4 regions of the Micromonospora sp. II genome follow, and region 2 is predicted to be linked to each of the others. Evidence: riboswitches for the same ligand, from Rfam matches in the RefSeq annotation. Region 2 holds a riboswitch; each other region holds the start of a gene.
What was found. A riboswitch is a leader RNA that binds a small molecule or an ion and turns the genes downstream of it on or off. The one in region 2 is predicted to bind cobalamin.
Positions count from the first base shown of each region.

Region 1: another riboswitch for cobalamin. It lies ahead of A8711_RS17255 (magnesium chelatase subunit D family protein); the one in region 2 lies ahead of A8711_RS14140 (ribonucleoside-diphosphate reductase subunit alpha).
Region 3: another riboswitch for cobalamin. It lies ahead of A8711_RS12630 (peptidase); the one in region 2 lies ahead of A8711_RS14140 (ribonucleoside-diphosphate reductase subunit alpha).
Region 4: another riboswitch for cobalamin. It lies ahead of metE (5-methyltetrahydropteroyltriglutamate--homocysteine S-methyltransferase); the one in region 2 lies ahead of A8711_RS14140 (ribonucleoside-diphosphate reductase subunit alpha).

Region 1 is NZ_LYXF01000031.1:28,135-34,387, forward strand. It holds gene A8711_RS17240 (precorrin-2 C(20)-methyltransferase) at 1-283, shown strand, start outside; gene A8711_RS17245 (cobalt-precorrin-4/precorrin-4 C(11)-methyltransferase) at 284-1,039, opposite strand; gene A8711_RS17250 (bifunctional cobalt-precorrin-7 (C(5))-methyltransferase/cobalt-precorrin-6B (C(15))-methyltransferase) at 1,036-2,244, opposite strand; cobalamin riboswitch at 2,299-2,443, shown strand; gene A8711_RS17255 (magnesium chelatase subunit D family protein) at 2,490-4,472, shown strand; gene cobO (cob(I)yrinic acid a,c-diamide adenosyltransferase) at 4,472-5,086, shown strand; gene A8711_RS17265 (cobyrinate a,c-diamide synthase) at 5,080-6,253, shown strand, end outside.
Region 2 is NZ_LYXF01000024.1:543,419-549,671, reverse strand. It holds gene A8711_RS14150 (LysE family translocator) at 1-89, shown strand, start outside; gene A8711_RS14145 (PrsW family glutamic-type intramembrane protease) at 125-952, opposite strand; cobalamin riboswitch at 1,073-1,289, shown strand; gene A8711_RS14140 (ribonucleoside-diphosphate reductase subunit alpha) at 1,402-3,798, shown strand; gene A8711_RS14135 (ribonucleotide-diphosphate reductase subunit beta) at 3,789-4,817, shown strand; gene A8711_RS14130 (MFS transporter) at 4,840-6,075, opposite strand; gene A8711_RS14125 (condensation domain-containing protein) at 6,114-6,253, opposite strand, start outside.
Region 3 is NZ_LYXF01000024.1:148,891-153,242, reverse strand. It holds gene A8711_RS12635 (hypothetical protein) at 1-423, opposite strand, end outside; gene A8711_RS12630 (peptidase) at 492-1,535, opposite strand; cobalamin riboswitch at 1,633-1,769, opposite strand; gene A8711_RS12625 (alkaline phosphatase PhoX) at 1,971-3,131, opposite strand; gene A8711_RS12620 (Ig-like domain-containing protein) at 3,346-4,352, opposite strand, start outside.
Region 4 is NZ_LYXF01000024.1:141,732-147,984, reverse strand. It holds gene metE (5-methyltetrahydropteroyltriglutamate--homocysteine S-methyltransferase) at 1-2,093, opposite strand, end outside; cobalamin riboswitch at 2,209-2,428, opposite strand; gene A8711_RS12610 (beta-1,3-glucanase family protein) at 2,540-4,132, opposite strand; gene mgtA (magnesium-translocating P-type ATPase) at 4,235-6,253, opposite strand, start outside.

The DNA.
Region 1 (6,253 bases), on a different contig from region 2:
TGTCGCCGAGGCGGATTTGGTGCTGGCCCTCTACAACCCGCGCTCACGCTCACGCACCGAACAGGTCGCGCAGGCCCGGGCCGTGCTGCTGGAGCACAAGTCCCCCCGGACGGTCGTGGTCGTGGGCCGCGACATCGGCCGGGCCGGGGAGAGTCTCACCGTCACCTCGCTCGGCGAACTGGACCCCGGCAGCATCGACATGAAATGCCTGTTGATCATCGGCGCCTCGGCGACGCGAGTCACCGCGGCCGGACGTGTCTGGAGCCCGCGCTTCGTGCCCTGATCAGCCGCGCACGCGGCGCTCGCGACCGGCCGAGTAGAGGAACGACTCGCCGCCACGGACGTCCCCGGCCAGCGCCGGGCCGACCAGGATGACCGCTGCCTGTCGCAGACCGGCCTGCTCGACCCGGCCGCCGATGTCGGCCAGCGTGCCGCGCAGGATGAGCTCCTGCGGCTGCGACACCCGGTGCACCACGACTATGGGGCAGTCGTGGCCGTAGTAGCCGGCCAGTTCGGCGGCCAGCTCGCGGGTACGCGTGACCGCCAGGTGCAGGGCGAGCGTCGCGCCGGTCGCGGCGAACGCGGCGAGCTTCTCTCCCGACGGCATGACCGTGGACCGGGCCTGCGCGCGGGTGAGCACGACCGACTGGGCCAGCTCCGGGACGGTCAGCTCGGCGCCGACGGCGGCGGCAGCAGCCGCATAGGCCGGCACGCCGGGCGTGACGTCCCACGGGACCCGGGCGGCGTCGAGCCGGCGTGCCTGCTCGTGCACCGCCGAGTACAGCGACGGGTCACCGGAGCACAGCCGTACGACCTCGGACCCGTCGGCGTGTGCCTGGACCAGGTGCGTGGTGATCTGGTCCAGGTCGAGGTGCTGGGTGTCGATCAGCCGGGCGTCGTCACGGCAGTGCTCCAGCACCTCGGCGTCGAGGTACGTGCCCGGGTACAGGCACACGTCGGCGGACTCGAGCAGGCGTACCGCGCGGAGGGTGAGCAGGTCGGCGGCGCCGGGCCCGGCCCCGACGAAATGGACGGTCATGAATCTCCCTTGACGATGGACCACTGGCTGACTGCCCGTGCGGGCGTCCAGCCGGTGAAGCCGCCGAGCGGTTCGGCGCGTTCGACGTGCAGGCGGACGAGTTCACCGCCGCGCCGGCTGTGCTGCTTCAGCAGCACCGCCTCGGTCTCGGCGGTGACACCGTGCACGACGAGCCGTCCACCGGCGCCGAGCGCATCCCAGCAGGTGTCCAGCACGCCGGGGACGGTGGCCCCGCCGCCGACGAACACCGCGTCGGGACGGTCCAGGCCGGACAGGGCCCCGGGCGCCGAACCCTCGACCAGACACAGACCCGGCACGCCGAGGGCAGCGGCGTTGCGGTGCACCAGCGCGGCCCGGTCGGAGCGGGGCTCCACCGCGATCGTCCGTGCCGTCGGCCAGGCCCGCATCCACTCCACACCGATCGAGCCGCTGCCGGCGCCGACGTCCCACAGCAGCTGACCGGGCGCGGGCGCGAGCCGGGCCAGGGCACTGGCCCGCAGGTCACGTTTGGTGATCTGCCCGCCGTGCTCGAACGCGTCGTCGGGCAACACGCCGCCCGAGGCCCAGCCCGGACCGGCACCGCGAGCTTCGACAGCGAGAACGTTCAACCGCGGCACGTCGTTCAGGTCCCACCCGGCCGCGGTGGTCGCGGTACACGACTCACCGGCGGCACCGAGGTCACCGAGCACGACCAGCCTGGACTGCCCCCAACCGAGCCCGGTCAGCACCGCGGCCACGGCCGCGGGTGTCGTCTCGTCGCTGGACAGCACGAGCAGCCGGCGCCCGGCCGAGAGCGCAGGCACGATCAGCCGTAGGTCCCGGCCGACCAGGCTGACCGTGGTGACGGACTCGGCCGGCCATCCGAGACGTGCTCGGGCGAGGGCTACCGAGGAGACCCCGGGCACGATCGTCACGCGCTCCGGGCCCAGGACGTCCAGCAGCGTCGTGCCGATACCCGACACGAGCGGGTCGCCGGAGGCCAGCACGACAACCGGCCCTCGCGCGGAGGCGAGCACACCTGGCAGATTGTCCCGCAGCGGCGACGGCCACGCCACGCGCTGCTGGCCGTCGACGGGCGGCACCGCCTCGAGGTGCCGCCGCCCGCCGAGCAGCGTCGCGGCCGCCCGCACCAGCGCCCGGGACGGCTCCGGCAGACCCACCCACCCGTCAGCCCCGATCCCCACCACGGTCACCCGCTCCTCCATGGAGATGCACCCTAGCCGCCCACCGGCCCTTGCCCCGGCCACCGGGGCGTCTATGGTGATGCACAGGTTCGAGGTGCCCCACGACCGTGGTCGCGGGGAGAATCTGGGAAGCCGGTGAGAATCCGGCACAGGGCCCGCTGCGGTGATCCAGGCATTGACCTGGGAAGTCCGAAGACCGGCCTCGATCCGATCCACGGCGCATGCCGCGTCGTGGACCGCCATGGCAGATCGAGCGGGAGCCCTACATGCCAGCGCAGTACCCCTTTTGTGCCGTCGTCGGCGCCGACGACATGACTCTCGCCCTCACCCTGGTCGCGATCGATCCGCTCATCGGCGGTGTCCTGATCCGCGGGGAGAAGGGCACTGCCAAGACCACTACCGTGCGCGGCCTCGCCGAGGTGCTCCCGGCGGTACGGGTCTATGCGGGCGACCGGTTCTCCATCGACCCGGACGATCCCTCGGCGGTCTGCCCCGACGGGCCGTTCGACGTGCCCACGCCCGTCGTCGAACGGCCGGTACGCCTCGTCGAACTACCCGTCGGAGCCGGCGACGACCGGGTGACCGGATCGCTGAAGCTCGATGCCGCGCTGCGAGACGGCGTCGTCGCGTTCGAGCCTGGCCTGCTGGCCCGGGCCCATCGTGGCCTGCTGTACGTCGACGAGGTCAACCTGCTGCCGGACCACCTGGTCGACCTGCTGCTCGACGCCGCGGCGACCGGCCGGGTCAGCGTCGAACGCGACGGTGTCTCGGTCGAGCATGCCTCCCGGTTCGTGTTGATCGGCACGATGAACCCGGAGGAGGGCGAACTGCGCCCGCAGCTGCTCGACCGGTTCGGCCTGACGGTCGAGGTCGCCGCCCCGCGTGACCCCGTCCTGCGGGTGCAGGCGGTCCGCCGCCGGCTCGCATTCGACGCCGACCCGGAGGGCTTCGCCACACGCTGGGCCGGCGAGCAGGAAGCCCTGCGCACCCGGCTGGCCGCCGCCCGGCGCTCGCTGGCCGGTGTCGTGCTCGACGACGAGACGCTGACCAGGATCGCCGAGCTGTGCGCCGCGTTCGACGTGGACGGCCTGCGTGCGGACCTCGTCACCGCTCGCGCCGCCGCGGCGCACGCGGCCTGGCGGGGACGTACGCGAGTGACACTCGAGGACATCCGCATCGCCGCCCGTCTCGCGCTGCCGCACCGCCGCCGCCGCAACCCCTTCGACGAGCCCGGCCTGGACCAGGACCGCCTGGACGACCTACTCGGCCACAACGACCCCGACCCCGGACCCGACGGTCCCGGCGGCGGTCTGCCCGACGACACCGGGCACGACGGATCGGCCGGGGACGTGCCCGGCTCTCCCGGCGAGAGCCCGCCCGTACCGGAGCCCGAACGGCAGGCCGCCACATCGATGGCATCCGCGGGCGAGCCCGCACGTGCCCGCTTGCTGGTCGTGAAAGGAACCGGCGACGGTCAGGCCGGCCGGCGGTCCCGGGCACGAACACCGCAGGGCCGTGTCGCCGGGCAGCGGCGGCGCACGTCCGGCGACGGCCGGCTGCACCTGCCGGGCACCATCACCGCGGCGGCGCCGCATCAGCATTCCCGGGGTGGCTTGACCGGCGGTCGCGGCCTCGCGCTCGTGCCCGGCGACCTGCGCCGGGCCGAGACCGTCGGGCGCGAGTCGAACCTCGTGCTGCTGTGCGTGGACGCGTCCGGTTCGATGGCGGCCCGCCGCCGCATGGAGCAGGTCAAGACCGCTGTGCTGTCGCTGCTGCTGGACGCCTACCGCCGCCGGGACAAGGTCGCACTGGTGACGTTCCGCCGGCACACCGCCGAGGTCGTCCTGCCACCGACCGGCTCGGTCGACGTCGCCTCCCGCCGCCTGGCCGACCTACCGGCCGGTGGCCGGACCCCGCTCGCGGAGGGCCTGGAACGCAGTGGGGAGGTGCTGCGCCGGGAGGCGCTGCGCGACCCGTCCCGCCGGCCCCTGCTCGTCGTGGTGACCGACGGCCGCGCCACCTCCGGCCCGGACCCGCTGGGTCGTGCCCACCGCGCCGCCGCCGCGCTCGCCACCAGCGGTGTCCAGGTCGTCGTCGTGGACTGCGAGACCGGACGATTCCGGCTCGGCCTCGCCGCCCGGCTTGCCACTCATCTGAGGGCCGAGCACGTGCCGCTCGGTGAAGTGACCGCCGACGGGCTCACCGGGGTCGTTCGCACGGCGACCGCTCCGCGGGCGGGGGTGGCCTGATGCCGCAGGGTAAGCCGCTCACCGTCCCGGACGACGGCAGCACCACCCGCCAGCGGCGCAACCGGCCGCTGCTGATGGTCCACACCGGAAACGGCAAGGGCAAGTCGACCGCCGCCTTCGGTATCGCGATGCGCGCTTGGAACCAGGGCTGGGACATCGGGGTGTTCCAGTTCGTGAAGTCGGCCAAGTGGCGCATCGGGGAGCAGACCGTCCTGGAGAGGCTCGGGCTGCTGCACGAGCAGACCGGCGAAGGCGGGCCAGTCGAGTGGCACAAAATGGGCTCCGGATGGTCCTGGAGCCGTAAGAGCGGCACCGAGGCGGACCACGCCGCGGACGCCGCCGAGGGCTGGGCGGAGGTGAAGCGCCGTATCCAGGCGGAACGGCACCAGCTCTACATCCTGGACGAGTTCACCTATCCGATGCAGTGGGGCTGGGTCGACGTCGGCGACGTCGTGGAGACACTGGTCCACCGTCCCGGCCGTCAGCACGTGATCGTCACCGGGCGCCGGGCCGACCACCGGCTGATCGAGGCAGCCGATCTGGTGACCGAGATGCAGCACGTCAAGCACCCGATGGACGTCGGCCAGAAGGGCCAACGAGGCATCGAATGGTGAGCCTTCCGCGGCTGATCGTCGCGGCGCCGGCCTCCGGCCACGGCAAGACCACGGTCGCGACCGGGCTCATGGCCGCGCTGGCCGCGCGCGGGCACACCGTGTCGGGGCACAAGGTGGGGCCCGACTACATCGACCCCGGCTACCACGCGCTGGCCACCGGACGCCCCGGCCGCAACCTCGACCCGCACCTGACCGACCCCTCACTCGTGATCCCGCTGCTGCTGCACGGCGCACGCGACGCGGACATCGCCATCGTCGAAGGGGTCATGGGCCTGTTCGACGGCCGCATCGGCGGCGACGGTTTCGCCTCTACCGCGCACCTCGCGGCCCTGACCGCCACCCCGATCCTGCTGGTCGTGGACGTCTCGCACACCTCGCGCAGCGTAGGGGCCGTCGTGCACGGAATGGGCACGTTCGAGGCCGGCGTCACCGTCGCGGGTGTCGTGCTCAACAAAGCCGGGTCCGCCCGCCACGCCGCCGAGGCGGCCCGGGCGGTGGAATCCACCGGCGTACCGGTGCTCGGGATCCTGCACCGCGACCAGGGTGTCAGCGCCCCGTCGCGCCACCTCGGGCTCGTGCCGGCAGCCGAACGTGAGGAGGCCGCCGCCGCCCTGGACGTGCTGGCCGAGCAGATCGCCCGCCACGTGGACCTCGATGCGGTGCTGCAGGTGGCACGCACCGCACCCGATCTGGACGCCCAGCCATGGGATCCCGCCGCGCACGTCCGGCGGCTGGGCGCCGGATCACCGGTGGTTGCGGTCGCGGCCGGGCGTGCCTTCACCTTCCGGTACGCCGAGACGACCGAGCTGCTGCAGGCGGCGGGCTGCACCGTCGTTCCGTTCGACCCGGCCCGCGACCAGCGGCTTCCCGCCGGGACACGCGGGTTGTACCTCGGTGGGGGGTTCCCCGAGGTACACGCGTCCACGCTGAGCGCCAACACGACGCTGCGCCACGAACTGCGCCAGGCCGTCCTCGACGGCGTCCCCACCGTCGCCGAGTGCGCCGGCCTGCTGTATCTGTGCCGCTCCGTCGACGGCCATCCCATGGTCGGGGCGCTCGACGCCGAAGCCGTCATGACGCCGCGCCTCACCCTCGCGTACCACCGTGCCGCACTCGGCTCGGACCAGCTGCTCGGCGAGCGGGGAACCGCTGCCACCGGCCACGAAT
Region 2 (6,253 bases):
GCTGGGGCGACAGCCGCTGGTCGCGGCGGGTCGACCGGCTCTGCGCTGTCGCCTTCGTCGCGCTCGGTGTCCGGCTGGCCGCCGGCTGACGCTTGCTCGACTCCAGCTCGCCGAGATCGCGGCATCAGGAGGGCTCCGACCCCGCCACCTCGGCGAGCTGGTGAGGATCACGCTCCGGCGCCCGGGGCGGGGCGGCGGGCCGCTCGCGGTCCAGGTGCAGGCGCAGCAGCACCCAGCCCAGCGACACACCGCCGATGAACACGTACGCGGGCTGCGTGCCGAACGTGTCCCAGCAGGTGTGCAGCGTGACGGCGGCGGCGAAGGTGAGCAGGAACGCCGCCAGTCTCCGGCCGCCGGGCGCGGCGGCGAACGTGAACAACGCGGCGGCGGTCAGCCCGGTCCAGGCCAGGTGCGCGGCGGGCGCGGTGAGACCGCGAACCAGCAGCGTCCGCTCGACGGCGCCGAGGTTGCCCTCCGACCCGACGAACGCGGCGAACGCGTACCCCATGGTCTCCAGCGCGGCGAACCCGGCGCCGGAGGCCACGCCGATCACCAGGCCCTGCGCCGGTGACCGGTGCCGCCGCCACAGCAGCAGGATGCCGGCCGGCACGATCAGCTTCGCGGTCTCCTCGGCCAGGCCGACGAGCGCCATCGGCAGGACGCCGAGGCGGTGCAGGGTGCCGTACTCCAGCCAGCCGGCGGCGACCACGCCGACCACGCCGCCGAGGAGCGCGGCGACGCCGACGACGGAGCCGGGGACCGGGCGGCGGGCCGGCCGCCCCTGGGCGAAGGCCAGGAACGTGGCGGGCGCGACGCACGCGCCGAGCACGATCAGCGCCGGCACGAACGTGACGGTGCCGGTGCCGGACAGTGTCTCCAGCACCAGCAGGTGAAGCCCGACGCCGACGAGCAGGACCGCCACCCACGCCCAGCGGCGTCCGGTATTCCCCATACGCCGAGTATCGCGCCCGGCGGCGAGCGCCGGCATCGGGGGTAGGCACTGTGGACAGTGAGATCCATGCGACACGCCCGACACGACATCTGGTGTTGCCCAACCGCCCTCACCGCCATATATGGTGGTGCCGCAGCTGGTTCGGCCGAGCCCTCCGGGGCGGGGCCGAGGCAAGAGGGAACCCGGTGGGAATCCGGGACTGCCCCGCAGCGGTGAGTGGGAACGACAGCCGTCAACAGCACTGGGCCACCGGCCTGGGAAGCGACGGCCGGTAGGCGACCGGCGACCCCGGTCGGGCCCGCGAGTCCGAAGACCTGCCAGCGCGCCGTGCGCCTCCGCGTACGGCGGCCGGAGGTCGCGCGGGACGACCGACGCCAGCAGCCGGGCCGGCCGCGCCGTGCCCGTTGGCGTCTCCCGCCGTCTCCAGACGGTGACAGCGAGGAGAGGTCATGACTGTCGTGCAGGAAAGCCCGCCGGCCACCGGCGGCGGGTCCGAGGCCCGCCGGCCGGCGATGCGGGTACGCAAACGGGACGGCGACACCGAGCCGGTGGACGTCGGCAAGATCGTCCGGGCGGTCGAACGCTGGGTCGCCGACCTGGACGAGGTGGACCCGCTGCGGGTGGCCACCAAGACGATCAGCGGGCTCTACGACGGGGCGACCACCGCCGAGCTGGACCGGCTGTCGATCCAGACCGCGGCGGAGCTGATCGGCGAGGAGCCGCAGTACTCGAAGCTGGCGGCAAGGCTGCTGGCCGCGTACGTGGACAAGGAGGTCCGCGGTCAGGGCGTGGCGAGCTTCAGCCAGTCGATCGCGTACGCGCACGGGCTGGGGCTGATCGGCGACGAGACGGCCGCGTTCGTCGCCCGGCACGCGCGCAAGCTCGACGACGCCGTGGACCCGGACGGCGACAGGCGGTTCGAGTACTTCGGACTGCGCACTGTCGCGGACCGCTACCTGCTGCGGCACCCGCAGTCGCGGCTGGTGGTGGAGACGCCGCAGTACTGGCTGCTGCGGGTGGCCTGCGGACTGTCCCGCACCCCGGGCGAGGCGGTCGGCTTCTACCGGCTGATGTCCAGCCTGGCCTATCTGCCCAGCTCCCCCACGCTGTTCAACTCCGGCACCCGGCACACCCAGATGTCGTCGTGCTTCCTGGTCGACTCGCCGCGCGACGAGCTTGACTCGATCTACGAGCGCTACCACCAGGTGGCGAAGCTGTCGAAGTTCTCCGGCGGCATCGGCATCGCCTGGTCGCGGGTGCGCGGCCGGGGCGCGCTGATCCGGGGCACGAACGGYCGGTCCAACGGCATCGTGCCGTTCCTCAAGACGCTCGACGCCGGGGTGGCCGCGGTCAACCAGGGCGGCCGGCGCAAGGGCGCGGCCTGCGTCTACCTGGAGCCGTGGCACCCGGACGTGGAGGAGTTCCTGGAGCTGCGGGACAACACCGGCGAGGAGTCCCGGCGTACGCACAACCTCAACCTGGCCAACTGGATCCCGGACGAGTTCATGCGCCGGGTCGAGGCCGACGGCGAGTGGTCGCTCGTCGATCCGTCGGACGCCCCGGAGCTGCCCGACCTGTACGGGGAGGCGTTCGACGCCGCGTACCGGGCGGCCGAGAAGAACGCGGTCCGCACGGTACGGGCCCGGGACCTGTACGGGCGGATGATGCGCACGCTCGCGCAGACCGGCAACGGCTGGATGACGTTCAAGGACGCCGCGAACCGGCTGTCCAACCAGACCGGTGAGCCGGGCAACGTGATCCACCTGTCCAACCTGTGCACCGAGATCCTGGAGGTGAACGACGACGCCGAGACGGCGGTGTGCAACCTCGGCTCGGTGAACCTCGGCGCCCACGTCACCGCCGACGGGGTGGACTGGGAGCGGCTGCGCGCCACGGTCCGCACCGCTGTGGTGTTCCTCGACCGGGTGATCGACATCAACTACTACCCGGCCGAGCAGGCGGCGGCGTCGAACCCGCGCTGGCGGCCGGTCGGGCTCGGCCTGATGGGGTTGCAGGACGCGTTCTTCACGCTGCGCCTGCCGTTCGACTCCCCCGAGGCGAAGGAGCTGTCCACCCGCGTGCAGGAGGAGATCCTGCTGACCGCGCTGGAGACCTCCGCCGGGCTGGCCGAGCGGTTCGGGCCGCATCCGGCGTACCCGCAGACCCGGGCCGCGAAGGGTGACCTGCACCCGGACCTGTGGGGCGCGGAGCCGGCGCAGGCCGGACGGTGGGCGGCGCTGCGCGAGCGGATCGCCGCAGGCGGGCTGCGCAACTCGCTGCTGGTGGCGATCGCACCGACCGCCACCATCGCCTCCATCGCCGGCTGCTACGAGTGCGTCGAACCGCAGGTGTCCAACCTGTTCAAGCGCGAGACCATGTCCGGGGAGTTCCTCCAGGTCAACACGTACCTGGTGCGGGAGCTGAAGGCGCGCGGACTGTGGACGCCGCAGGTCCGCGACCGGATCAAGCGGGCCGAGGGCTCGGTGCAGGACATCACCGAGCTGCCCGCGCCGGTGCGGGAGCTGTTCCGCACCGCCTGGGAGCTGCCGCAGCGGGCGCTGATCGACCTGGCCGCCGCGCGGGCGCCGTTCGTCGACCAGTCCCAGTCGCTGAACCTGTTCCTGAGCGCGCCGACCATCGGCAAGCTGTCCTCGATGTACCTGTACGCCTGGAAGGCCGGGCTGAAGACCACCTACTACCTGCGTTCCCGTCCCGCCACCCGCATCCAGCAGGCCACCGTCGCCCCGGTGCCCGCCCCGGTGCCCGGCGTGGTCTCCGCCGTGAGCGACGACGAGGCGCTGGCCTGTTCCCTGGAGAACCCCGAGAGCTGCGAGGCATGCCAGTGACCACCACCGCACCGACCCGGCACATGCTGCTCGACCCCGGCATGGACCTGACCCTGCGGCCGATGCGCTACCCGCGCTTCTTCGACCGGTTCAAGGACGCGATCAGGAACACCTGGACGGTCGAGGAGGTGGACCTGCACTCGGACCTCGCCGACCTGGCGAAGCTGTCCCCCGCCGAACGGCACCTGGTGTCGCGGCTGGTGGCGTTCTTCGCCACCGGCGACACGATCGTCGCCAACAACCTGGTGCTCAACCTCTACCAGCACGTCAACTCGCCCGAGGGCCGGCTCTACCTGTCCCGGCAGCTGTTCGAGGAGGCGGTGCACGTCCAGTTCTACCTGAACCTGCTCGACACGTACGTGCCGGACGAGAAGGAACGGTTCGCCGCGTTCGCCGCGGTGGAGAACATCCCGTCGATCGCCCGCAAGGCCGAGTTCTGCTTCCGGTGGATCGACTCGATCTTCGAGCTGCGCGAGCTGCGGACCCGCGACGACCGGCGGGCGTTCCTGCTCAACCTGATCTGCTTCGCCGCGTGCATCGAGGGCCTGTTCTTCTACGGCGCGTTCGCCTACGTCTACTTCCTGCGGTCCCGGGGCCTGCTCAACGGGCTGGCCTCCGGCACCAACTGGGTGTTCCGGGACGAGTCGATGCACATGGCGTTCGCGTTCGACGTGGTGGAGACCGTACGCGCCGAGGAACCGGACCTGTTCGACGCCGAGATGGAGAAGCAGGTGAAGGAGATGCTGGCCGAGGCGGTGGAGTGCGAGGTGAGCTTCGCCGCGGACCTGCTGGGCCAGGGCGTGCCGGGGATGTCGCTGGCCGACATGCGCGAGTACCTCCAGCACGTGGCCGACCGGCGCCTGGCGGTGCTCGGCATCGCCCCGATGTACGGCAGCGCCAACCCGTTCGCGTTCATGGAGTTGCAGGACGTGCAGGAGCTGTCGAACTTCTTCGAGCGTCGGGTGTCGGCGTACCAGGTCGGCGTGACCGGCAGCGTCACGTTCGACGACGACTTCTGACCGCCGCTCCCCGCCCCGGCCGTCACGGCCGGGGCGGGGCCGGGCTCTCACCGGGCAGCGCCGCCGCCCGGACCCGCCCGATCAACGCCACCACGGCGAGCGCCAGCACGGCCACCACCACGAACGCGGTACGCAGGTCCAGCGCGCCGGCGAGCAGGCCGATCACCGGCGCCGCGAGCAGCGCGCCCGGCCACTGGCCCATCGCCACCACGGAGACGCCCTCGCCGGACGTGAGGCCCGGCTGCTCACCGGCGAAGCCGAGCACCGTCGGGGTCACGCACGCCAGGCCGAACCCGAGCAGTCCGAACCCGGCCATCACCGCCGCCGGATGGGGGTACGCCACCGGCAGCGCCACGCCGGCTGTCGCGACCAGCGCGGACAGCCGGACGAAGCGGATCCGCCCGACCCGGCCGGCCAGCCGGTCGCCGAACAGCCGGGCGACGGTCGCGGCCAGCGCGAGACAGGTGTACGTGGCCGCGGCGAGCACCGCCGTGGCGCCGGCCACCTCGGTCGCGTACAGCGCGCTCCACTGGGCGCCGGCCATCTCGATGAACGAGGCGAGGAAGGCGATCACCGCGAGCAGCAGCAGTTGCGGGGTGAACCGGTCACGCAGCCGGCGCCGCGCCTCGCCGTCCTTGGTCTCCTGGCGGGGCGTGTCGGGCAGCCAGCGGTGCGTGGCGATCAGCAGCGCGCCCAGCAGGACACTGGTGACGGCCATCTGCGCCGACGGCGACATCCCGATCGCCGCGGCCCCGGTGCCGCAGAGGCCGCCGACCAGCATGCCGATGCTGAAGCCCGCGTGGAACGTGGACAGGATGGGCCGCCCGTACCGCTTCTGCACCTCGACCGACTGGGCGTTCATCGGCGTGGCCAGCAGGTTCGCCGCGAAGCCCCAGACCGCGAGGCCGCCGACCAGCGCCACCACAGTGGTGGACGCGGCCAGCAGCGGCGCGTTGAGCAGGATCAGCGCGGCCCCGGCCAGCGCCAGCCGGCGGGTGTTGATCCGGCTGATCAGCACCGCCACCACGACCAGGGAAACCAGCTCCCCCGCGTTCGTGGCGATGTTCGCCAGGCCCCAGCCGGTGTTGCCGACCCCTACCGCGTCCCGCACCTCCGGCACGCGGGCCGACCACCCGCCGATGGCGAGGCCCATGATGACGAAGAGCAGCGCCACCGACCAGCGGGCCCGTACGGCCGAGCGGGGCACCGGCGGCGCGGGCTGCTCCGTCGTGTGCTGGTTCGTCGAGGTGTCCGTCATGGTCGTCGTACCTCTCTGGGATCGGTCCGTCGGAACTCCTACCCGATCGCGTGGTCGAGGAAGCACGCACCGTCAGGAAGGCGTACCCGTTCCGGTGTGGTGCCGGGGTCGGTGACGAGCGCCGAGACCACCGCGACGTAGTCGTCGATCAGCCCGCGTACCAGGTCGTCGCCGAAGA
Region 3 (4,352 bases), 400 kb from region 2:
GGCGCCGAAGGACCAGCCCTCGACGCTGCCCGGCGCGGGGTTGTAGCCGGTCGCCCCCGACGTGCTGTAGGACCAGGAGCCGCCGCTGGACGCGTGCCAGTACGACCAGTACGCGGTGGCCGGCGGGGTGTTGACGCACGGCTCGGTCGCGGCGGTGGGCTTGCCGTTGATCCGGCAGACGAAGGCCAGGCCCCAGCGGGCGGTGCCGGTGACGGTGAAGCCGGCGGCCTGAAGCGCGGCCAGGCCGGTGGCCGGATCGCCCGGCGCACAGGCGACCTGGACGCCGCCGCCGAGCGCGGCGAAGTCGACGACCACAGTGACTCCCGAGGTGCCGACGCAGGCGGCGGCGTGCGCCGACCGGGGCGCGGGTTCGACTGCGGTCAGCGCGACGCCGGCCACGACGGCGGCCAGCAGGCCGGCCATCCAGGTGCGGGCGGTGGGACGGTGACGGAACACGGGTCCTCCTGTGATCGGGTGAGCGGCGAGGCGGTTCACGGGCAGGCGAGCGCCGGTGCGCCGGGGTCGGCGCCGGCTGCGGACAGACGGGCGTACCCGATCCCGGTGAGACCGAGGACGGCCTGGGCGGTGGCCCGGGGCGCGGTGGCCGGGTCGAAGCCGCCACCGTCGAAGTCGACGGCGCCCCGGTCCGCGGGCGCCCCGGCGCAGCCGACCTGGAGTCCGGCGAGGAACGCCCGGGACCGCGCCCAGGCCGGCAGCCGGTGACCGTCGCGCAGGGCCTGCGCGGCGAGGCCGGTGCTGTTGGCGTTCGGTGTGCCGGCCGCGTTGGCGAAGCCGCCGTCGGCACGCTGAACGGACACCAGCCAGCGCAGCCCGGCGGCGGCGTCGGCCGGACGGTCCGCGGCGCGCAGCGCCTGCGTCACGAGCGCGGTGGCGTCCACGTCGGACGTGCAGACCGGTTGGGCGGGCAGCAGCGGGTAGCCGCCGTCCGGGCATCGGGTGCCGGCCAGCCAGGCGGCCGCCGCCGGTGGCGCCCCGGCCGCCGTACGGTCCAGCGCCAGCAGCGCGAAGGACTGGCTGAACGCGTTGCTGTAGTCGCCGTACGCGGACCGGTCGCTGAACCGGCCGGCCGGCGTCTGCAGCGAACGCAGCCGGGCGATCAGGTCCACCCCGGCGACGTCGGCCGGGTCGCCGCCGCGCACCTGCACGGCGAGGGCGAGCTTGGCGGTCGCGCCCGCGTACGCCTCGGAGACGCCGTCGCCGAGATAGCCGTCGCGGATGTCCGGCCGGGTGACCCAGGCCAGCGCGCCGGCGCCGTGGTCGTCGGCCACGCCGGCGGCGGCGAAGGCGAACACGGCGTCGAGGGTCAGCCCCTGGTCGGGGTAGGCGACACCGTCGAAGACCGCCTCGAAGCGTTCGCCGTCGACGAGTTGCCGGGCGAGCCAGCCGGCGGCGGCCTCCGGGCGGGTGAGGGCGGCGCGATCGGGGGCGGCGACGGCCGGTGTGGTGAGGGTGAGGGCGGCGAGTACGCCGCAGAGGAGCGCGAGCAGGCGGTGCCGGCTTCGGCGGACGACCATCGGAAGCGCCTTTCCGGCCCGGCGGTCGTCGAAAGCCCGGACGGCCGCAGTACGCGGGGGCGTCCGGGACTCCGACCCGTGGGCCACGACGGGTGGGGAGCGGTTGCACGCGTACGACGGGTATTCGGGCTCGCCGCCGCAGAGTTCTCTGGGCGGCCTACCGTTGCGGGCCAGCGCCGGATTTCGACCGGTCTTCCCCCGCACGTACACGCGGTGGTTGAGTTGTCGCGACAGTCTGCTGTGGCCGGTGCGCCGATGTCAATGCGCCAGGAACCGGCCACGTGCCGTGACGGCCGGCGGAATCGGCGGTTTCACACCCCGACGTCGAGAGGCCGTCGTCCCGGCGCGTCCGCGTGGAGCACGCCGGTGAAGGACGCCCGGTGAGGACCGGGCGTCCCTCACCGTGTGGTCACTGCCGGCGGGACCGGGAGCCGGTCAACGGCGGAACGGACCGGTGACGCAGTAGGTGATGCCGCCGGAGGACGAGCCGGTCGTGCCGCGTTGCGAGGAGAAGTACAGCCGGTCCCCCGCCGGGGTGAACGCCGGCCCGGTGATCTCCGAACCGCTCTGTCCGGTGATCCGCAGGAAGACCGAGATCTTGTCGTCCGGCGTGATCATGCAGATCTCCATGTTCCCGCCGTCCTCGGCGACGTAGAGGTCCCCGGCCGTGGACCCGGTGATGTTGTCGACCCCGGTCAGCGGAGGGGCGCCCGGACTGACCAGGTTGTCGTCGTAGGCGAGCTCGTACGTGCCGGCGGCCAGGTTGACCTGCCACACGCGGTTGTCGCCCTTCGTGGTGAACCAGACGGTGTCGTCCGCGTAGTGACAGCCCTCGCCACCGTTGAACGTCTTCGCGCCGGACACCTGCTGCCGGGTCGGGGTGGGCGAGCCGTCCGGATCGGGCACCGTGGCCCAGGTGAACGTGCCGGAGGTGGCCGTACCGGCGCGGAGGACCTGGAGGGTTCCGGCGGACAGGTCGCCCCAGGTGGCCGGCACGAAGCGGTAGAACTTGCCGTCGGTCTCGTCCTCGGTCAGGTAGACCACGCGGCGGACCGGGTCGGCCGCGGCCGCCTCGTGCTTGAACCGGCCCATCGCGGGACGCGCCACCGCGGTCCCGCCGAGAGGGTACGTCTCGAAGACACGTCCCAGGGACACCTCCTCGCAGGAGAGCCAGGTGTTCCACGGTGTCTTGCCACCGGCGCAGTTGTTGTTGGTGCCGGAGAGGATCCGCGACGCCCCGACCACGGCCCCGCTGGAGTTGAAAACGAGTCGCGAGACGCCGCCACCCGCACCGGCCGACACCTCGGAGTTCGACACGTAGATCCAGCCGCTGCCGTTCGCGAACACGGCGCCACCGTCCGGAGCGTCGTGCCAGGTGTACGACGTCCCCGGCACCGTCCGCCGGGAACGCGCGACGATCGAGCTGGTGAACCCGGCCGGCAACTGGATGCCGTTGGCGTCGGCTGCCTGAAGCCCGCCGTAGGGCCCCGCCGCGTTCTGTGCCGGGGCTCCGTACGCCGCCGACCACGCCGTGAACGGCAGGGCGAGGGCGCCCGCACCGACAACGGTGGCCCGCAACATCGTTCGACGATCCATGGAACCTCCTCCGTAGGTTCCATGGATCCGACCGTGTGGAGCTTACGCACGCCGATCTGTTGGATGAACGTCGATGGACGGCTCGATGTGCGATGTCCCGCCCACGCCGACCCGGTCGAGGGGTCGTACGGGTAGGAGAGGCAGCGGCACCAACCAGCAGTGGGCGCGCGCGGCCGTCTGACCGGCCCTCCGGCCGCGGCCTCCCCTCCCCCGGTCACCGGCGCAGGTGGCCGATGCCGTGCTGGTCGAGCCAGGCGACAGTCCGCGGTACGAACGTCGGCGCCCCCGAGCCGGCGCTGACGTCGGTGGCGACCAGCGGCACCTGGGCGGCGACCGGGAGCAGCGTGGACCGCCAGCAGGCCGGCGTGGCGCAGGCCGAGCGGTCGTCGACGCGCCAGGCGGCGGCCACGCTGCGGCCGTCCGGGTCAGCCGGGCGATATTCCAGCCACCGGCTCAGATCGTTGCCGCCGTCGATCCCGGCGGCGAGGACCAGGTTGAACGAGCCCTGGACGCGAAGCAGGCGGATCTGCTCCTGCACGCCGAAGTTCGGCAGACCGGCGCCGGCGCACTCGGATCCGCCGTCGCGCCAGCAGGTCCAGACCGCCGCGGGATCGGTGCCGCCGGCCGCCGGGAAGTCGTACGGCGAGATGTCGAAGACCACTGCGTTGTCGTCGCCGAACACCTCCGCCGCCGCGCTCCAGAACGTGCGGGTGGCGGAGATGTCGCTCTGCCGCAGCGACACGACGGGTGTGATGCCGGCCCCGACGAGCCGGTCGACGTACCGGGCCGCCTCGTCGAGGTAGCCGACGCGGTTCTGCCGATCGGCAGGGCTGCCGGTGTAGGCGTAGCAGGCGTCGCTCAGCACGACCCGTACCGCGTTGACGCCGCGGGCCCGCAGCGCGCCTACCGACGCGTCGTCGACCGGGCCGTCCCAGTGGATCGGTCCCCATGCGCATTCGCCGGGCGCGGCCGACCGGATGATTCCACGGGGCCGGTACGGCCTCGGACTGGCTGTGACCGTGAGGATGCGGTTGCCGAACGCCTTCAGCGCAGGCGCGGCGCCGGGCGCCTGCGGCGGGAGCACCCGGATGCCGCGGACCTCGGCGGTGGCCTGGGCGCCGCTGCTGTCGTAGGCGGTGGCGGTGACGCGGGTGCCGCTGTTCGGCGGCACGCCGCGCCAGTCGAACGCGTACGGCGCGGTGGTGTCCACGGCGAGCAGCC
Region 4 (6,253 bases), 400 kb from region 2:
TCGTGGGACGGCACCCGGGGTGAGTGGATGTCCCAGACGCCGGGCCCCACACCCCGGCGGTATCCGAGAGCGGCGAGGTCGTCGAGGACCTCCATCCGGGAGCGGGATGCCTCGATGCTCGTGACGTCGGCGTCGAGGGCGTCGATGGCCGTGATCACCTCCCCGAACTCCGAGTAGCACAGGTGGGTGTGGATCTGGGTGTCGTCGGCGACTCCGCAGGTGGCCAGGCGGAACGCCCCGACTGCCCAGTCCAGGTACGCCTTCTGGTCCGCCCTGCGCAGTGGCAGCGTCTCACGCAGCGCCGGCTCGTCGACCTGGATGACCCGGATACCGGCTGCCTCGAGATCACGGCACTCGTCGCGCAGGGCGAGCGCGACCTGGTCCGCGGTGTCTGCCAGTGGCTGGTCGCTGCGGACGAACGACCAGGCCAGGATCGTGACCGGGCCGGTGAGCATGCCCTTGACCGGCCGGTCGGTCAGCGACTGCGCGTAGGTGGACCAGTTGACGGTCATCGGCGCCCTGCGTGCCACGTCGCCGTAGATGACGGGCGGACGCACGCATCGGGAGCCGTAGGACTGGACCCAGCCGTGTTCGGTGGCGGCGAACCCGTCCAGCTGCTCGCCGAAGTACTGGACCATGTCGTTTCGTTCCGGCTCGCCGTGCACGAGCACGTCCAGGCCCAGCCGCTCCTGGAGCCGGACGACGTGCTCGACCTCGGCGCGCATCCGCTGCGTGTAGGCGGCGTCGTCGAGACGCCCGGCCCGGTGCTCGGCACGCGCGCGGCGCAGCTCGTCGGTCTGCGGGAACGATCCGATGGTCGTGGTCGGGAGGGGCGGCAGGTTCAGCCGGGCCTGCTGTGCCGCCGCACGCTCCGGGTACGCGCCGCGCTGCCGATCCGTGGCGCGCAGCGCGGCGAGCCGACCGCGTACGGTGTCGTCGCGCCAGGCGGCAGGGGTGGGCGGCAGCGGCTCGGGCAGGGACGTGGTGCCGTTGCGCAGCGCGCGGCCGAGCCGGACGACCTCATCGACCTTCTGCCGGGCGAAGGCGAGCCGCTGACGCAGCGCCGGGTCGAGAGCGGTCTCGGCGGACAGGTCCTCCGGCACGTGCAGCAGCGAGCACGAGGTGGACACGGCGACGTGGTCGGCGAGGGCGGTGACGGCGGCACCGGCCGCCACGGCGGCCCGCAGGTCGGTACGCCAGACGTTGCGGCCGTCGACGAGGCCGGCCACGATCGTCTTGCCGCGCAGCGGTCCCGCACCGGCCAGCCGCCGCAGGTTGCCGGGCCCGGCCACCAGATCCACGCCGACCGCTTCGACCGGCGTGTCGAGCAGGGCGGGCAGCGCGTCACCGAGCTCGCCGAAATAGGTGGCGACGAAGATCGCCGGCCGCTGTTCCACCGCGCCGAGCCGGGTGTACGCCTCCCGCAGCGCGTCGATCTCGGCGGCGCTCCGGTCGGCGACGTAGGCGGGTTCGTCCAGCTGCACCCATCGCACGCCCGCCGCGGCGAGGGATCGCAGGATGCTGGCGTACACGTCGACCAGGTCGGTCAGCCGGTCGAACGGTTCGCCGCCCGCCTCGGTGGGCTTGGCCAGCAGCAGGAATGTGGCCGGCCCGACCAGCACCGGGCGGCTGTCGATTCCCAGCTCGCGGGCCTCGCGGTACTCGCGCAGCGCCTTGTCGGGATTCGCCGCGAAGGTGGTGTCGGAGCCGATCTCGGGAACCAGATAGTGGTAGTTGGTGTCGAACCACTTCGTCAGTTCGAGCGCCGGCTCGGCATCGACGCCCCGGGCCATGGCGAAATAGGTGCCGAGGTCGCCGAGGCCGAGACGGGCGAACCGGCGCGGGATCGCGCCGACGGCGACGGCCGTGTCCAGCACGTGGTCGTAGTAGGAGAACGTGTTGGACGGGATCGCGTCCAGGCGCGCGTCGCGTAGCGTCCGCCACACCTTCGCCCGTAGCGCGGCAGAGGTCGCCGCCAACTCCTCGGCGTCGATCCGGCCCGCCCAGTAGGCCTCGACGGCCCTCTTGAGTTGCCGGTTGCCCCCGATACGCGGATAGCCCAGCACGGTGCTCTGACCGAATGCGGTACTCATGGAGATCCCTTCCCTCGAAGCACACGAGGCCGATCGAGGCGGGGAGGGAAGGGGTACAGACGGCGTACCGGCTTCCGCACCGGCCGTCCCGAGCGACCGTCGGCGGCGCACACCGGACGGTGCGCGCGGTGCGGGCAGGTCTTCGGACTCGCGGGCGCGACCGGATCCACCCGGTCACCTACTGGCCGTCGCTTCCCAGACCTCACGGTCCAGTGCTTCGATGACGGCTGTCGTTCCCACTCACCGCTGCGGGGCAGTCCCGGACTCACACCGGGTTCCCTCTTACGACGCCACACCCTTCACGGGCACGGCGAACCAGCACCGTTGTCCATCGTATGGGGCGGTGAGCCGACGTGGTCGGCGCGTCCGTCCTGCGGGACGGCGAGCCGTCGCGGCGGGTGGCGGGAGCGACTCGCGGTCGCCCCCGCCCCCCGTCGCAGGGCCGGTCAGCCCTTGCGCCACTTCTGGCCGGCCGTGCCCGTGCAGTCCCAGAGCTGGAGCCTCGCGCCGTCGTTGCCGTTCCGGTCCTTGATGTCGACGCACTTGTCGGCCTGAAGGTTGACCAGGTCCCCGGCCGAGTTCAGGGTGAACTGCTGGGCGCCGGTGCCGTTGCAGGTGTAGAGCTGCACCACCGCCCCGTTGGCGGTGGACCCGGCGTCGACGTCCATGCACTTGTTGTTCTGGCTCTTCAGCGCCGTGCCGCTGAACGTCCACTTCTGCGCGTTGGTGTTGTTGCAGTTCCACATCTGCAGCGGCGCGCGGTCGACGAAGTTGGAGCTCGGCACGTCGATGCATTTGTTGTTCCAGTTGCTGACCACGGGCACCCCGGTGGCCGGGTTGCCGCCCCCACCTCCGGTGAACGGGCTGAGGATCAGTCCGGCCGAACGGGGGTCGCCGTCGTGCACCAGTGACTCGAATCCGCCGACGTCGTCGAAGGCGAACGCGTACGCCCGACCGTCGGTCATGTTGGCGTGGATCAGGCGGGCGTACTGGTTGGTGGGGTTGCTGCGGTAGAAGTCGGCGGCGTTCGTGCTGGGCTGGGTGTCGATGGTGCCGAGCGTGCCTCGGTTGAGGGCCGCGCAGAGCGTGCGCGAGATCGGGCCGACCACCTGGTCGTTCGGCGCGGGCAGGTCGCCGTCGCATCCCCAGACGCTGGCCGAGGAGGGCCGGTTGAAGGAGGCGACCACCTGGCCGCTGCCGTTTGTGAAGGTCATGGTGTTGCCCGAGGTACGGCCGTAGTACCGGATGGCCGGCTGGTCGGCGAAGGGCGCCACGGTCAGCGTCTTCGTGGTGTACGCGTTCCACGCGGAGGCGATGTAGGAGTCCAGGTAGGTGGTGCTCAGCAGGCCGGCCCCGGCCGCCTTCCCCGGGGCCAGGACGCGCAGCACGGTCCCGTCGGAGCGGGTGTGGACGGTGTTGGCCCAGCCCGGCTGCGCCCGGATGCCGTCGATGACCGCGTTGCGTCCGTTGGCCACCACGTCGCCGGTGCGCTTGGTGACGCCGTTGGCGCCGGTCACCGTGACCGCGTGCGGGATCGCGAACATGTCGACCTGGGAGCTGTTGAGCCACAGCCCGGAGTCGTTGTAGGTGAACTCGCTCCAGTCGAAGAGGATGTCGCGGTTCGCGTCACCGGCCGCCCAGGGCGCGGGCTGCACCAGCCCGTCCGGGGTGAGGAAGAACTTCAGCTTCTGCCCGAGGGCGAAGTAGGCCCGGCCGGAGAAGCCCCGGGGGAACTGGATCGTGGTGCTACCGCCGTTGCCGGGGCCCGGTATGGAGACGTCCGGCGCGGGCGACGGCGGGATCTGCCCGCCGCTCCACGGCACGAAGGCGCCACCGGCGGTGACGTAGCCGAGCCGGCCGGAGGAGAGCTGGACGCCGATGACGTAGAGGTAGACCGGGTCGGTGCGACCGGTGGTGTTGGTGACGGTGACGGGTAGCAACGCCGGTCCGACCGCGTGGGCGGGCGTGGCGACGACGGTGCCCGCGAGCCCGGCGAGCAGTGCGGACGCGGCGGCGAGCAGCTTTCTTCGAAGACGCATGGCGACACCTCGCTGGAGACAGGGACGGGAGAGCGCTCTCTCAGCAGGGTCCAATTGTTAATTTTGTTTGTCAATAGGCGATCACCGATGGACGCCAGACCGTCACGGGCGGGGCACCCGCCGTGCAGCGGTCGGGTCCGGCGGGACGACGTGCTTGGCGGTCTCGTTGGTGGCGACGTTGACCAGGGTGACCGCGGCGAGGGCCGCCAGCACCACCGGCGGGAGCGCGGCGAGTCCGAGTGGCGCGGACAGTGGGCTGAAGGGCAGCGCGACGGTGACCGTGATGAGCAACAGTCCGGTGCCGGCGAGCGCGGCGGAGGGGCGGCTGCGCAGGAAACTCCGATTGGAGCGCAGCACCAGCAGCGCGATGATCTCGGTGGCGGTGAACTGGACGAACCAGGCGGCGCGGAAGACGTCGGTCGACACGTGCCACCACCAGCGCAGGGCGCCGAGTACGAGGAGGTCCACGGCGATGCTGATCGAGCCGTACACCAGCATGAACCTGCGGATGGTCCGGACGTCGACGGTACGCGGATGCTGGATCTGCTCGGGATCGGCGTAGTCGGTGGACAGGGTGGTGTAGGGGATGTCGGAGAGGAAGTTGAGCAGCAGGACCTGACGGGGCAGCAGCGGCAGGAAGGGCAGCAGGAGCGCGGCGATGCTCATGCTGACGACGTTGCCGAAGGACGCGCTGGTGTTGACCCGGATGTACTTCAAGGTGTTGGTGAACGTGCGGCGGCCGAGGCGGATGCCGTCGGCGATCACGTCGAGGTTCTTGTCGAGCAGCACGATCGCCGCGGCCTGTTTGGCGACGTCGACAGCGGTGTCGACGGAGATGCCGACGTCGGCGGCGTGCAGCGCGGGAGCATCGTTGATGCCGTCGCCGAGAAACCCGACGACGTCGCCGCGTTGGCGCAGCGCGGTCAGGATGCGTTCCTTCTGCAGCGGGTCCACCTCGGCGAACACGGTGACGTCGGCGATCCGCTCCGGCAACTGGTCGTCGGGGCAGGCGGCGAGGTCGGCGCCGACGAGCGGTTCGCCGGCTAGGTCGACGCTGGCGGCGACGTGCCGGGCGGCGTGCCGGTTGTCGCCGGTGACCAGTCGGACCGTGACGCCCATGTCAGCGAGCCGGCGGATGGCGGCGGCGGCGTCTGCGCGGGGTGGGTCCTGGAAGGCGAGCAGCCCGACCAGCGTCATCTCCCGTTCGTCGGCGACGGCGACGGCGGTGGCGCCGGGCATGGCTCGCACGGCGAGGCCCAGCACCCGGTCGCCCTGGTCGCTGAGCGCGGCGAACCGTCGCAGGACCCGCTCGCGTACCTCGTCCAGCGGTACCGTGCCCGCGGCGGTGCGTGCGGTGGCGCAGACGTCGAGCACCGCGCGTAGCGCACCCTTGGTGACCAGGATCGGCTCGTCTCCGTCGCGCACCAGCAGGGACAGGCGCTGGCGGGTGAAGTCGTAGGGCGCCTCGGCGATGCGGGTGCCCGGGTCGGCGGGTGGTTGCCCCCTCATGATCGCCGTGTCGACAGGGTTGGGAAATCCACGCTGGAGGCCGGCGTTGAGCCTCGCGAGCCGGGCCACCTCGGCGTCCGGCTCACCGTCGACCGAGATGCAGCCGGTGAGGGTGACCGTGCCGGCGGTGAGGGTGCCGGTCTTGTCGGTCAGCAGCACGGTCATGGCGCCGAAGTCCTCGATGACCTCGAGGCGCTTGACGATGACCCGGTGCGCGGCCATCGCACGGGCGCCGGCGGAGAGGCTGACCGCGACGATCGCCGGCAGCATCTGCGGGGTCAGCCCGACGGCGAGGGCGAGCGAGAACAGCAGGGAGTCGATGACCGGGCGGTGCAGCAGCAGGTTGGCGACGAAGATGCCGACCAGCAGGACCACCATGATCCGCACGAGCAGCAGTCCGAAGCGGGTCAGCCCGCGTTGGAAGCCGGTGCTGGCGGGGCGGGAGGCGACCCGGCGGGACACCGCTCCGAAGGTGCTGTCGCGGCCGGTGCGCATCACCACCGCGCGCGCGGTGCCGCTGGCCACGTGCGTACCCATCCACAGCGCGTTGCCGCGCGCGGTCAGCTCCGCGTCCGGCGGCGACGGGTCGTCCGACTTGGGTACGGGGAACGA